DNA from 3 places in the Arthrobacter sp. UYCu723 genome. Region 3 is predicted to be linked to each of the others. Evidence: riboswitches for the same ligand, from Rfam matches in the RefSeq annotation. Region 3 holds a riboswitch; each other region holds the start of a gene.
What was found. Region 3 has a riboswitch for S-adenosylmethionine ahead of ACVWZ8_RS01265 (bifunctional o-acetylhomoserine/o-acetylserine sulfhydrylase). Riboswitches for the same ligand answer to the same signal wherever they lie in the genome.
Positions count from the first base shown of each region.

Region 1: another riboswitch for S-adenosylmethionine. It lies ahead of ACVWZ8_RS14480 (aminotransferase class V-fold PLP-dependent enzyme); the one in region 3 lies ahead of ACVWZ8_RS01265 (bifunctional o-acetylhomoserine/o-acetylserine sulfhydrylase).
Region 2: another riboswitch for S-adenosylmethionine. It lies ahead of ACVWZ8_RS09760 (DUF1737 domain-containing protein); the one in region 3 lies ahead of ACVWZ8_RS01265 (bifunctional o-acetylhomoserine/o-acetylserine sulfhydrylase).

Region 1 is NZ_JBSSBW010000001.1:3,076,893-3,080,154, reverse strand. Features, by position in the region: gene hisN (histidinol-phosphatase) at 1-167, shown strand, start outside; gene ACVWZ8_RS14485 (glutamyl-tRNA reductase) at 277-1,611, shown strand; SAM riboswitch class IV at 1,716-1,829, shown strand; gene ACVWZ8_RS14480 (aminotransferase class V-fold PLP-dependent enzyme) at 1,865-3,262, shown strand, end outside.
Region 2 is NZ_JBSSBW010000001.1:2,078,880-2,082,141, forward strand. Features, by position in the region: gene ACVWZ8_RS09750 (O-succinylhomoserine sulfhydrylase) at 1-1,095, opposite strand, end outside; gene ACVWZ8_RS09755 (rhodanese-like domain-containing protein) at 1,096-1,506, opposite strand; gene ACVWZ8_RS09760 (DUF1737 domain-containing protein) at 1,503-1,751, opposite strand; SAM riboswitch class IV at 1,849-1,964, opposite strand; gene ACVWZ8_RS09765 (ATP-grasp domain-containing protein) at 2,339-3,262, shown strand, end outside.
Region 3 is NZ_JBSSBW010000001.1:267,854-271,115, reverse strand. Features, by position in the region: gene ACVWZ8_RS01275 (CPBP family intramembrane glutamic endopeptidase) at 1-402, shown strand, start outside; gene ACVWZ8_RS01270 (VOC family protein) at 530-1,168, opposite strand; SAM riboswitch class IV at 1,371-1,486, shown strand; gene ACVWZ8_RS01265 (bifunctional o-acetylhomoserine/o-acetylserine sulfhydrylase) at 1,551-2,867, shown strand; SAM riboswitch class IV at 2,982-3,097, shown strand; gene metX (homoserine O-acetyltransferase MetX) at 3,109-3,262, shown strand, end outside.

The sequences.
Region 1 (3,262 bases), 2.8 Mb from region 3:
TGTACGATATGGCGGCCCTGGTCCCGATCGTCACGGAAGCCGGCGGCCGCTTCACCTCCCTCGAGGGTGAGGACGGGCCGTTCGGTGGCAACGCCCTGGCCACGAACTCGATCCTGCACTCGGAGGTCCTCAAGCGCCTCAACCCGGGCCTCGACGACCTGCTGTAAGGTCCCGCGCTCAAGATATCCCGAAGGTCGATGCATCACTCTGGCCACGGCAGCGGGCCTGAGTGCCTGTCGCGACGCGGCCTGGACCTTTTCTGGGAGGAGAACAGCCATGTCCGGAACACATCCAACGGCGGATCCCGCATCCGGGGACTCCGGATCGGGGCCGGTGCTACTGGCGCTCATTGCGAGGTACCGGGATCTGGACCACGATTCGGCTGCGCGGCTGCATGCTGTCTCCACCGAGCTAGCCCCGGACCTCCTCGCCAGCAGTCCCGCCGTTTCCGGATCGCTGGTCTTGTCCACCTGCAACCGCTTCGAAATCTATTGCGAAGTCCCCTCGGCCCGGGACGTTGAGTCCGCGCGGTCCGATGCGCTGGCCGCCCTCTGCCGCTGCTCCGGCCTGCCGGCCGCCCTGCTCACGTCGCATTTCGAGTACGTCCAGGGCGCGTCGGTCCCCGCGCACCTCTTCGCGGTGGCGGCAGGACTGGATTCCGTTGTGGTCGGTGAGCGCCAGGTGTCCGGCCAGGTCCGCCGCGCCCTCGCCGACGCCCAGCTGGCGGGTACGGCCGGCGGACGGTTGAGTCGGCTGTTTCAAGCGGCCTCCCGCGTTTCCAAGGCGGTAGGGGCGCGGACAGCCCTCAGCGCCGCCGGACGATCCATCGCCACCGTCGCCCTGGATCTGGCAGCCATAGGATCCAGCCAGGGAAGCCTGGCCGGGGCATCCGTGGTCCTGGTAGGCACGGGTGCCTACGCCGCGCACGTGGCGGAACTCCTGAGAAGCAGGCAATGCATCAGTGTTGCCGTCTACTCCCACTCCGGGCGGGCCGCTGCATTTGCGGCCGCCCGGGGCGGAACGCCGCTGACAGAGCGGGAGCTGCCCGCCGCCGCCGCCGCGGCAGATGTCATCATCGGCAGCAGCGGCACCGGGGCTCGCATTGGCGCCGCCAGCTTGGCGCGCTGGAGGCAGGACGCAGCCCGTCCGCTTACCGTCATTGACTTGGCTCCCAGCCACGATTTCGACCCGCACGTGGCGGACCTGCCGGGCGTCGAACTGATCACGCTGGGATCCGTGCAGCTTGCCGCTCCCCCAGCGGACGCCGAAGCACTTCGCCTCGCCCATGCCCTGGTCAGGCAGGCTGCCCGGCAATTCGAGGAGCAGGAAGCGATCCGCGCCGTCGACGCCGCCGTCGTTGCCCTGCGCCGGTACATCCAGGACGTCCTCGACGCCGAAATGGAGCGGGTCAGACGGCAACACGGCGGTGGCGCCCCGGCTGAGGACGTGAACATCGCCCTGCGCCGCATCGTCCGGCGGCTGCTCCATACCCCGACCGTCCGGGCCAGGGAGCTGGCCACCGCCGGCCGCCAGGCCGACTACACGGCAGCCCTGGAGGCCTTGTTCGGCCTTGATGTCCAGCTCAGCAGCGCAGCCAGCGCCGCGCCGTAGGCCGCGACGCACCAAAGGCACCAGCCACTGCGGTGCGTAACAAAGCGCTTCACATTCCTGCCCTGCCTTTTCCGCGGCGGCCGGGATGTCCTAGGCTCGAAGCAGGTCACGAGTGCCAGCGCTAAACCCCGGTTTGCTGGCCGGCAACCCTCCATTCGCGGTGGGGTGCCCCGGGTGACGACCTGGCCGGTCCGGAACGGACGCGGCAAGCGCGGATCCCCGGTGCTTGGGGTCCTTTTTCGAGCGAGGTCCCATGACGACTGCCACTTTTCCCGCCACCTTTCCTGCCACTTTTCCTGCCTCCGGCGGGGTCCGCCCCGCCTCCGCAGCGGCGCTCCCCGACCGCTTCGCCGTCGCCGGCAGGCCGCTCGCCGCGGTCACCGGGGCGGAGATCCAGGCCCCGCTGATCCAGGGCGGACACGTCCGCTACGCCAACCTGGACTACGGAGCCTCCGCCCCCGCACTGTCCGTGGTGTCGGCCTACTTGAACGAGATCCTGCCGTTCTACGCCAGCGTCCACCGCGGCGCCGGCTACGCCTCCCAGATCAGCACCTCCGTGTACGAAAACGCCCGCACCATCGTTCGCGAGTTTGTTGGCGGCCGCCCGGGCGACTCCGTGATCTTCACCCGCAACACCACCGACTCGCTGAACCTGCTGGCCGGCTGCCTGCCGGTCAGCGACGGCAGGCACACCGGGGAGGTTCTCTACCTCGATATCGAGCACCACGCCAACCTGCTGCCCTGGCAGACCGTGCCGCACCGCAGCGTCGTGGCCGCCCCCACCCTTGCCGCGACCCTGGACAAGCTGCGCGAACAGCTGGCGCAAGGCGGCATCAGCCTGCTCGCCGTCACCGGCGCCTCCAACGTCACCGGCGAGATCCTGCCCATCCGCACCCTGGCCTCCCTTGCCCACGAGTACGGCGCCCGGATCGTCGTCGATGCCGCCCAGCTCGCCCCGCACCGGCGCATCGACATCACCGCGGACGACGTCGACTACCTCGCCTTCTCCGGCCACAAGCTCTACGCGCCGTTCGGTTCCGGCGTGCTGGTGGGGCGCCCGGACTGGCTCGACGCCGGCACCCCGCACCTGGCCGGCGGCGGAGCCGTCAGCGACGCCAGGCTGGACACGGTCAGCTGGACCACAGGCCCGGCCCGGCACGAGGGCGGCTCCCCCAATGTGTTGGGCGCGGCAACACTGGCCCGGGCCACCCAGGTGATTGCCGCCCTGGACCAGACGCAGTGGTACGCCCACGAGGACACCATCCGCTCCTTCGTCGTCGAGGGTCTCCAGCAGATCGACGGCGTGACGGTCCACCGGATCTTCGCGGACACGGACCCTGAAGGCGACGGGCAGGGCGCCGGCATGATCGGCGTCGTCAATTTTTCCGTCGAAGGCTACGACGCCGGCCTCGTTGCCGCCTACCTTTCCGCCGAACACGGCATCGGACTGCGTGACGGCCGGTTCTGCGCCCACCCGCTGCTCAAGCGGCTCGGCCTGCCCTCGGGCTCGCTGCGGGCCAGCTTCGGCCTCGGCTCGCGGCTCGAGGATGCGCAGCGGCTGCTCGCCGGTATCCAGGAGCTGCGGCGGACCGGCCTCGGCTGGGACTACGTGGTGGATGCCGGCCGCTGGGTGCCGTCCAACGACGCCCGC
Region 2 (3,262 bases), 1.8 Mb from region 3:
GCCCATGGCGCGGTGCGTCGTCGTGGCCGGATGCGTGATGAGGGACTTCGCATCGCCCAGGTTGTTGGAGATGTCGATGATCCGCAGCGCGTCCAGCAGTGCGAAGGCGGCTTCCTTCGCCGAGCGCCCGGGGGACGGGGAAAGTTCCAGCGTGAGCACGGTGCCGCCGGCCGTCATCTGCCTGGCCGCGAGCTCGTACTGCGGGTGGGATTTCAGCAGCGGGTACAACACCGCGCTGACCGCGGGCTGCTCCTCGAGCCATTCGGCCAGCCGCAGGGCGGACGCCGAGGAATGGTTGACGCGCAGCGCCATGGTCTCCAGGCCCTTGGTCAGCACCCACGCGTTGAAGGCGGACAGGGCGGGTCCAGTGTGCCGCATGAGCTGCTTGACGGGCCCGTCAATGAATGCCTTCGTGCCCAGGATCGCCCCGCCGAGCACCCGGCCCTGGCCGTCGATGTGCTTGGTGCCGGAGTAGACCACCACGTCCGCGCCGAGGTCCCCGCAGCGCTGCAGCAGGGGGGTGGCGAAGACGTTGTCGACGACGACGGTCGCCCCGGCAGCATGGGCCAGTTCGCTCACGGCGGCGATGTCCACAATCTCCTGCATCGGGTTCGATGGCGACTCGAAGAAGACCGCGGTGGTCGGCTCCGACAACGCCTCGCGCCACTGCTCCAGGTCCGGCCCGTCGACGAAGACCGTTTCCACACCCCAGCGCGGCAGGATTTCGTTGAGGATCACAAAGCAGGAGCCGAACAGCGAGCGGGCGGCGACCACACGGTCCCCGGCGCCCAGCAGCGCGCCGAGCGCGGTGAACACCGCGGACATGCCGGACGCCGTCGCAAAGCACGCCTCGGTGCCCTCGAGCAGCCGGAGCCGTTCCTGGAAGGTCGCCACCGAGGGGTTTCCGTAGCGGGAGTAGACGAAGCGCTCGTCCTCGCCGGTGAAGGCGCGCTCGGCGGCGGCGGCGGATTCGTAGACGAAGCCGGAATTGAGGAAGACCGGCTCGGTGGTTTCCTGGAAGCCGGTGCGGTCAAGTCCGCCGCGGACAGCCTGGGTGTCGGGGCTCCAGCCGGCGGCGTCGGGATTGAAAGTCACTTAGTTCTTTCCGAGGTTGGTGGGCAGGCCGCGGTTCTTCCAGCCGTTGACGGTCCGTTCGCCGTAGCGGTCGGGCTCGCCTTCGAAGCCCTCGAGGACGTTGTAGGAGGTGAAGCCGGCCTCGGTGGCGGCGGTTGCGGCGGCGATGGAGCGGGCACCTGAACGGCAGAGGAACACCAACTCGGTACCGGAATCCTCCGGCGCCTGCTGCTTCAGTTGCTTCACGAACTGCGAATTGGGGATGCCGCCGGCCAGGCTCCACTGGATGAAGAGCGGATCATTTTCCGTCGCTTTCGTGTCCGGGATGCCGATGTGGGCCCATTCCGCCTCGGTGCGGACGTCCACCAGGATGGCGCCCGCCTCCAGCTTGGCCCAGGCTTCCTGCGGGTCCAGGTCTCCGGCGTAGCTCACGCGTGGCCCTCGATGGTCTCTTCGTAGCCGACGCCGTCAATTCCCAGGCCTTCGACCGCGTCGGCGACGGCGGCGTCCGCGCTGGCAATTGCGGCCGGCAGCACCACGGCCTGGGCGACGATGACGCTGCTGCCGTTGAAGGCGGCGGAGGGGCTTCCGTGCAGCACGTAGCCTTCGGCCAGCGCCGCCGAAACGCGCTCGCAGAAGGAGCGGTCGTCGGGGCCGGTGAACAGGCGGTAGGCCAGCTTTTCCTCGGCGGCTGCGCCGGGGACGGCTGCGGACGGGGCGGGTGCTGTGGTGGGGACAGCGGGGGCGGATGCGTCAGGCACGACGGTACTCCTTCTTTCACGCTTGCAGCTCGAATGGGTCGATATGCCGAGTATTCACCTGAGGCACCCCGCCGCGAAAGGGAGGGTTGCCGACCGGCCAGTCAGGGCTTGGCGCCGGTTCTCATTACTCCCCAAAAACGTAACATCTGCAGGGCTGGCCCGCACCGCCGCCCTCGTCATGTTCCGTAACCGTAACCGTCTCCCGGCGCTGCCGGCGGAGCCGGCGGAGCCGGTCGGGAGACGTCAGGCAGTGTTTTGACCGGAGCGGTCCGTCGGGGTAGCCAGCGGCTGAATATACGTATCTACCTGTCCGGCCGACTATCTCCGCCGGGGACAGTTTCGAGTAGCGCCTACTCGGGTCTTCTGATACGTCGCTCGCCTTTACTGGGAGGCAGGCAACAGGTCCCGAGAGGTCTCAAAGTGCCAACCGCCGCAACTTGAGGGGGTACCGCGCAGGGTCATGCCAGGCCCTGTCCGCCGTCTCAGAACTGAATGGAGAAACTGTGAAACCCCGTGTCCTGATTACCGGCGCCGGCGGCCCTGCCGGCCTGGCCCTCGCCGCCCAGCTGCGGTCCCGGGGCATTCCCTTCCTGGGCGCTGACGCCCGCGAACTGCCGGAAGGGACCGGCGTCACCGCTGTCAGGGTACCCCCGGCCGCTGACCCTGAACTGATCCCGGTTTTGCGCCGGCTGGTCGCACGGGAGGGAATAAATTTGGTCATCCCGACTTCCGGCGAGGAACTGATGCAAGTCTCGGCGGCCCGCGCGGGTTTCGGAAGGGACGTCCGTGTTATCACAGGCGAGCCCGGGCCGGTGGCTGTCGCCAGCGATAGGCTCTTCACAGCCTGGCTCTTGCGGTCGGCCGGGGTCCCGGTCCCGCGGTTCGGAGTCCCCGGGGACTTTGCCGGCGCCAACGCAGCGATGGCCGCGCTGGACGGCCCCGTGGTCGTCAAGCCCCGGGTTTCCCGCGGCGGATGCGGGGTGATTGTCGTGGACGGAAGCGTGGACGTCGACTGGGCAGGACTGCCGGACGGGCAGATCGTGCAGGAATACATTCCCGGAACGGAATATGTGCCCGTGGTCTTCGGAACCCCCGCCCACAACGGTACGGCCCCGTTTGCGGTCGTGGTGGAAAAGACCGGGCGCGCAGATCAGGACGTGGTCAACGCGATAGCCGTCCGCCGCGCCGCGGCCGGGGAGGCAATGGATGTGGGCAATGTGGCGATGGCCGCCGTCCGTTCGCTGGGGCTGACCGGCCCGGTCGAACTTACCGTCCGCCGCCGGGCCGACGGGACTCCGGTGGTGCTGGAAATGAACGCCCGGTTTGGCGCCCACAGCGAAGCGGCGCCCGAGCTGCTCGACGCCGTGCTGGCCTCCTTCAACCTGCCGTCCTTCAATCCTGCGTCATTCCGGCAGGGAACCGGAGCA
Region 3 (3,262 bases):
TCGCTGGGCCTGTACGCCGGAGGCCGGGCGCTGGGGATCACGACGGCGATCATCCCCAGTGCGCTGGACTCCTACTGGTGGACGGTGCCGGTGCTGATCCTCTCCGCGGTCCGGCACGGGATCGTGGAGGAGGTCATTGTGGTGGGCTACCTGCTGGACCGGCTGGGCAAGTTCGGCTGGAGCATGCCCGTGGCAATCTTTGCCAGCTCCATGCTGCGCGGCAGCTACCACCTGTACCAGGGCTTCGGGCCGTTCATCGGCAATGCGGTCATGGGAGTGATCTTCGCGCTGATTTACACCCGGACCCGCCGGGTGATGCCGCTCGTCATTGCCCACGCGCTGCTGGACATCGTGGCGTTCGTCGGGTTCAGCCTCTTCGGCAAGGCCATCGGTCTGGGCTGAGCCGGCCCGGGCTGAGGCGCCCGCGGCCGGCGCGCCAGGCCGGCCGTTAAACGATCTCGGCCGCCATCAATGGGTGACGTCATTGGCACCCGCTGATGGCGGCCGAAGTGTTAGGGCAGTGAAGGCCTCAGATGGTGACGGCTCCGGAAGCGGTTTCGAAGGTGACGGAGAGGATGCCGGGCGTGCCATGCGGGGCAAGCCAGTTGACGGCGACATCTTCCAGCGGCTTCTCCACCTGTTCACCCAGCCATTCCGTGACGCGGTCTGCCGAGCCGGCGATGGTCAGGGACGTCATCTTGACGTCGCTCGGGTAGGCGTTGGAGGGGTGCAGCTCCGGATCGCCCTCCCACTTGAGCATGTACGGGACCTGGGGGTCGGCGATGAGTCCCAGGATGCCGATCTGCTTCCAGACCAGCTCGCGGCCGTCGGGGAACTTCCGGTTGCCGTTGACGGCAGCGCGGCCGAGCCGCTCTTCGAACGGTGCCAGGTCGTCAACCTCGACGCACCAGCCCATCCAGCCGCCGCCCGCTTCGGAGCGGGCGCGTACGGCTTGGCCGAAGGGAGCCTTGTCCGAAGCCGGGTGGTTCAGGACCTCGACGACTTCCAGGTACTTGTGTCCCGCGAGCGGGATAATCATGTTGCGGGTCCCGAAACGGGGGTGTACTCCGCCCTTTACGGCTTCGACGCCGAGGGCAGACGCAATACGGTCGGTGGTGGCTGCCAAACCATCTCGTTCACAGGCGTAAGAAACGTGATCCATGCGCATGCCATCATCTTGGCACTTTGTGATGGAGCTCTCAGCTTAGGGCATCCTAAGCGAGATGGGATGTCATTCTGTGGTGGTGCGGGCGCCATCGTTGCGCCCGTCACGGCAGGACTCCGCCCGCGGACCCGGGGTGCCGGAGGGCGGGCTTCATCTTTGTCACAAAGCTATCCAAGGCCCGGGGAGCGTTCCTACACTGAAGCCAGGTCATGAGTGCCAGCGGATAGCCCCGGCTTGCTGGCCGGCAACCCTCGTATCGCGGTGGGGTGCCCCGGGTGAAGACCTGGCCGTCCGGCGCCCGCCGGAGGGCAAGCGCGGCGCCTGCACCGCCCCCGGGCCGATGGCCTGTGGGGTGGGCTGTGCCCGGTCCTTGAGGAGTATTCCGATGTCCAATGCCTGGTCCTTCGAAACCCGCCAGATCCACGCCGGCCAGGAACCGGACAGCGCCACCGGCGCGCGTTCCCTGCCCATCTACCAGACGACGTCGTTCGTGTTCCCCAGCGCCGAAAGCGCCGCCAACCGCTTCGCGCTTGCCGAACTCGCCCCCATCTACACCCGGATCGGCAATCCCACCCAGGATGCCGTGGAACAGCGGGTGGCCAGCCTTGAGGGCGGCCTCGCGGCCCTGCTGCTGAGCTCCGGCCAGGCCGCGGAGACCTTCGCGATCCTGAACGTCGCCGAGGCCGGCGACCATGTGGTGGCCAGCCCCAGCCTGTACGGCGGAACCTACAACCTGCTGGCCCACACGCTGAAGAAGTTCGGCATCTCCGTGACCTTCGTGGAGGATCCGGACAACCTGGAGCAGTGGCGCGACGCCGTCCGGCCCAACACCAAGCTGTTCTTCGGCGAAGTGGTCTCCAACCCCCGCCAGGACGTCCTGGACATCGAGGGCGTCTCGAAGGTAGCCCACGAGGCCGGTGTCCCGCTGATCGTGGACAACACCCTCTCCACGCCGTACCTGATCCGGCCGATCGAGTGGGGCGCTGACATCGTGGTGCACTCCGCCACCAAGTACCTCGGCGGCCACGGCGCCGCAATCGCCGGCGTGATCGTGGACTCCGGCAACTTCGACTTCGGGAAGGACCCGGAGCGGTTCCCCGGCTTCAACACGCCGGACCCCACGTATAACGGACTCGTCTACGCCCGGGACCTCGGCAAGGACGGCGCCCTCGGCGCGAATCTCTCCTACATCCTCAAGGCCCGCGTCCAGCTCCTGCGCGACCTCGGCTCCGCCGTGTCGCCGTTCAACGCCTTCCTCATCGCCCAGGGGATCGAGACCCTGAGCCTGCGCGTCGAGCGCCACGTCGCCAACGCCACCAAGGTGGCCGAATGGCTCGAGGCCAGGGACGACGTCGAATCGGTCGCCTATGCGGGGCTGCCGTCCAGCCCCTGGTACGAGCGCGGCCGCAAGTACGGCCCCAAGGGGACGGGCGCCGTCGTGGCGTTCAACATCGCCGGGGGAGCGGAGGCCGGCAAGCGCTTCGTCGACGCCCTCGAACTGCACTCGCACGTCGCGAACATCGGCGACGTGCGCTCGCTGGTCATCCACCCGGCGTCGACCACCCACAGCCAGCTGTCGCCGGAACAGCAGACAATTGCCGGCGTCAATCCTGGACTCGTACGGCTTTCGGTGGGTCTGGAACACATTGACGACATCATCGCGGACCTCGACGCCGGCTTCCGCGCGGCCAAGGGCGTCTGAGTCCGCCGGTTCCCGGCACCCCTGCCGCGCAGGGGTGCCGGGAACCACGGCCTCGAGTCACATAGCCGTCATAATCTTCGCCACAACGGCGCCTCGTTTCGTAAGCTAGTGGCAGGTCATGAGTGCCAGTGACAGCCCCGGCTTGCTGGCCGGCAACCCTCCTTTTGCGGCGGGGTGCCCCGGGTGAAGACCTGGCCTGCCGGTCTGCCGACGGCGGGCAAGCGCGAAGTTAGGTCCTCACATGACGATTGCCGTCACCCGCACGGGTGTACCCGGAAGCAAAACCGCCCATATGCCAGCCACCGGCCCGGTCGTCGCGGTGCCCGAAACAGTGCCTGGCGCAGTGCCCGAAACACTGCCCGAAACAGTGCCCGGCGCAGTGCCCGATACCGTGC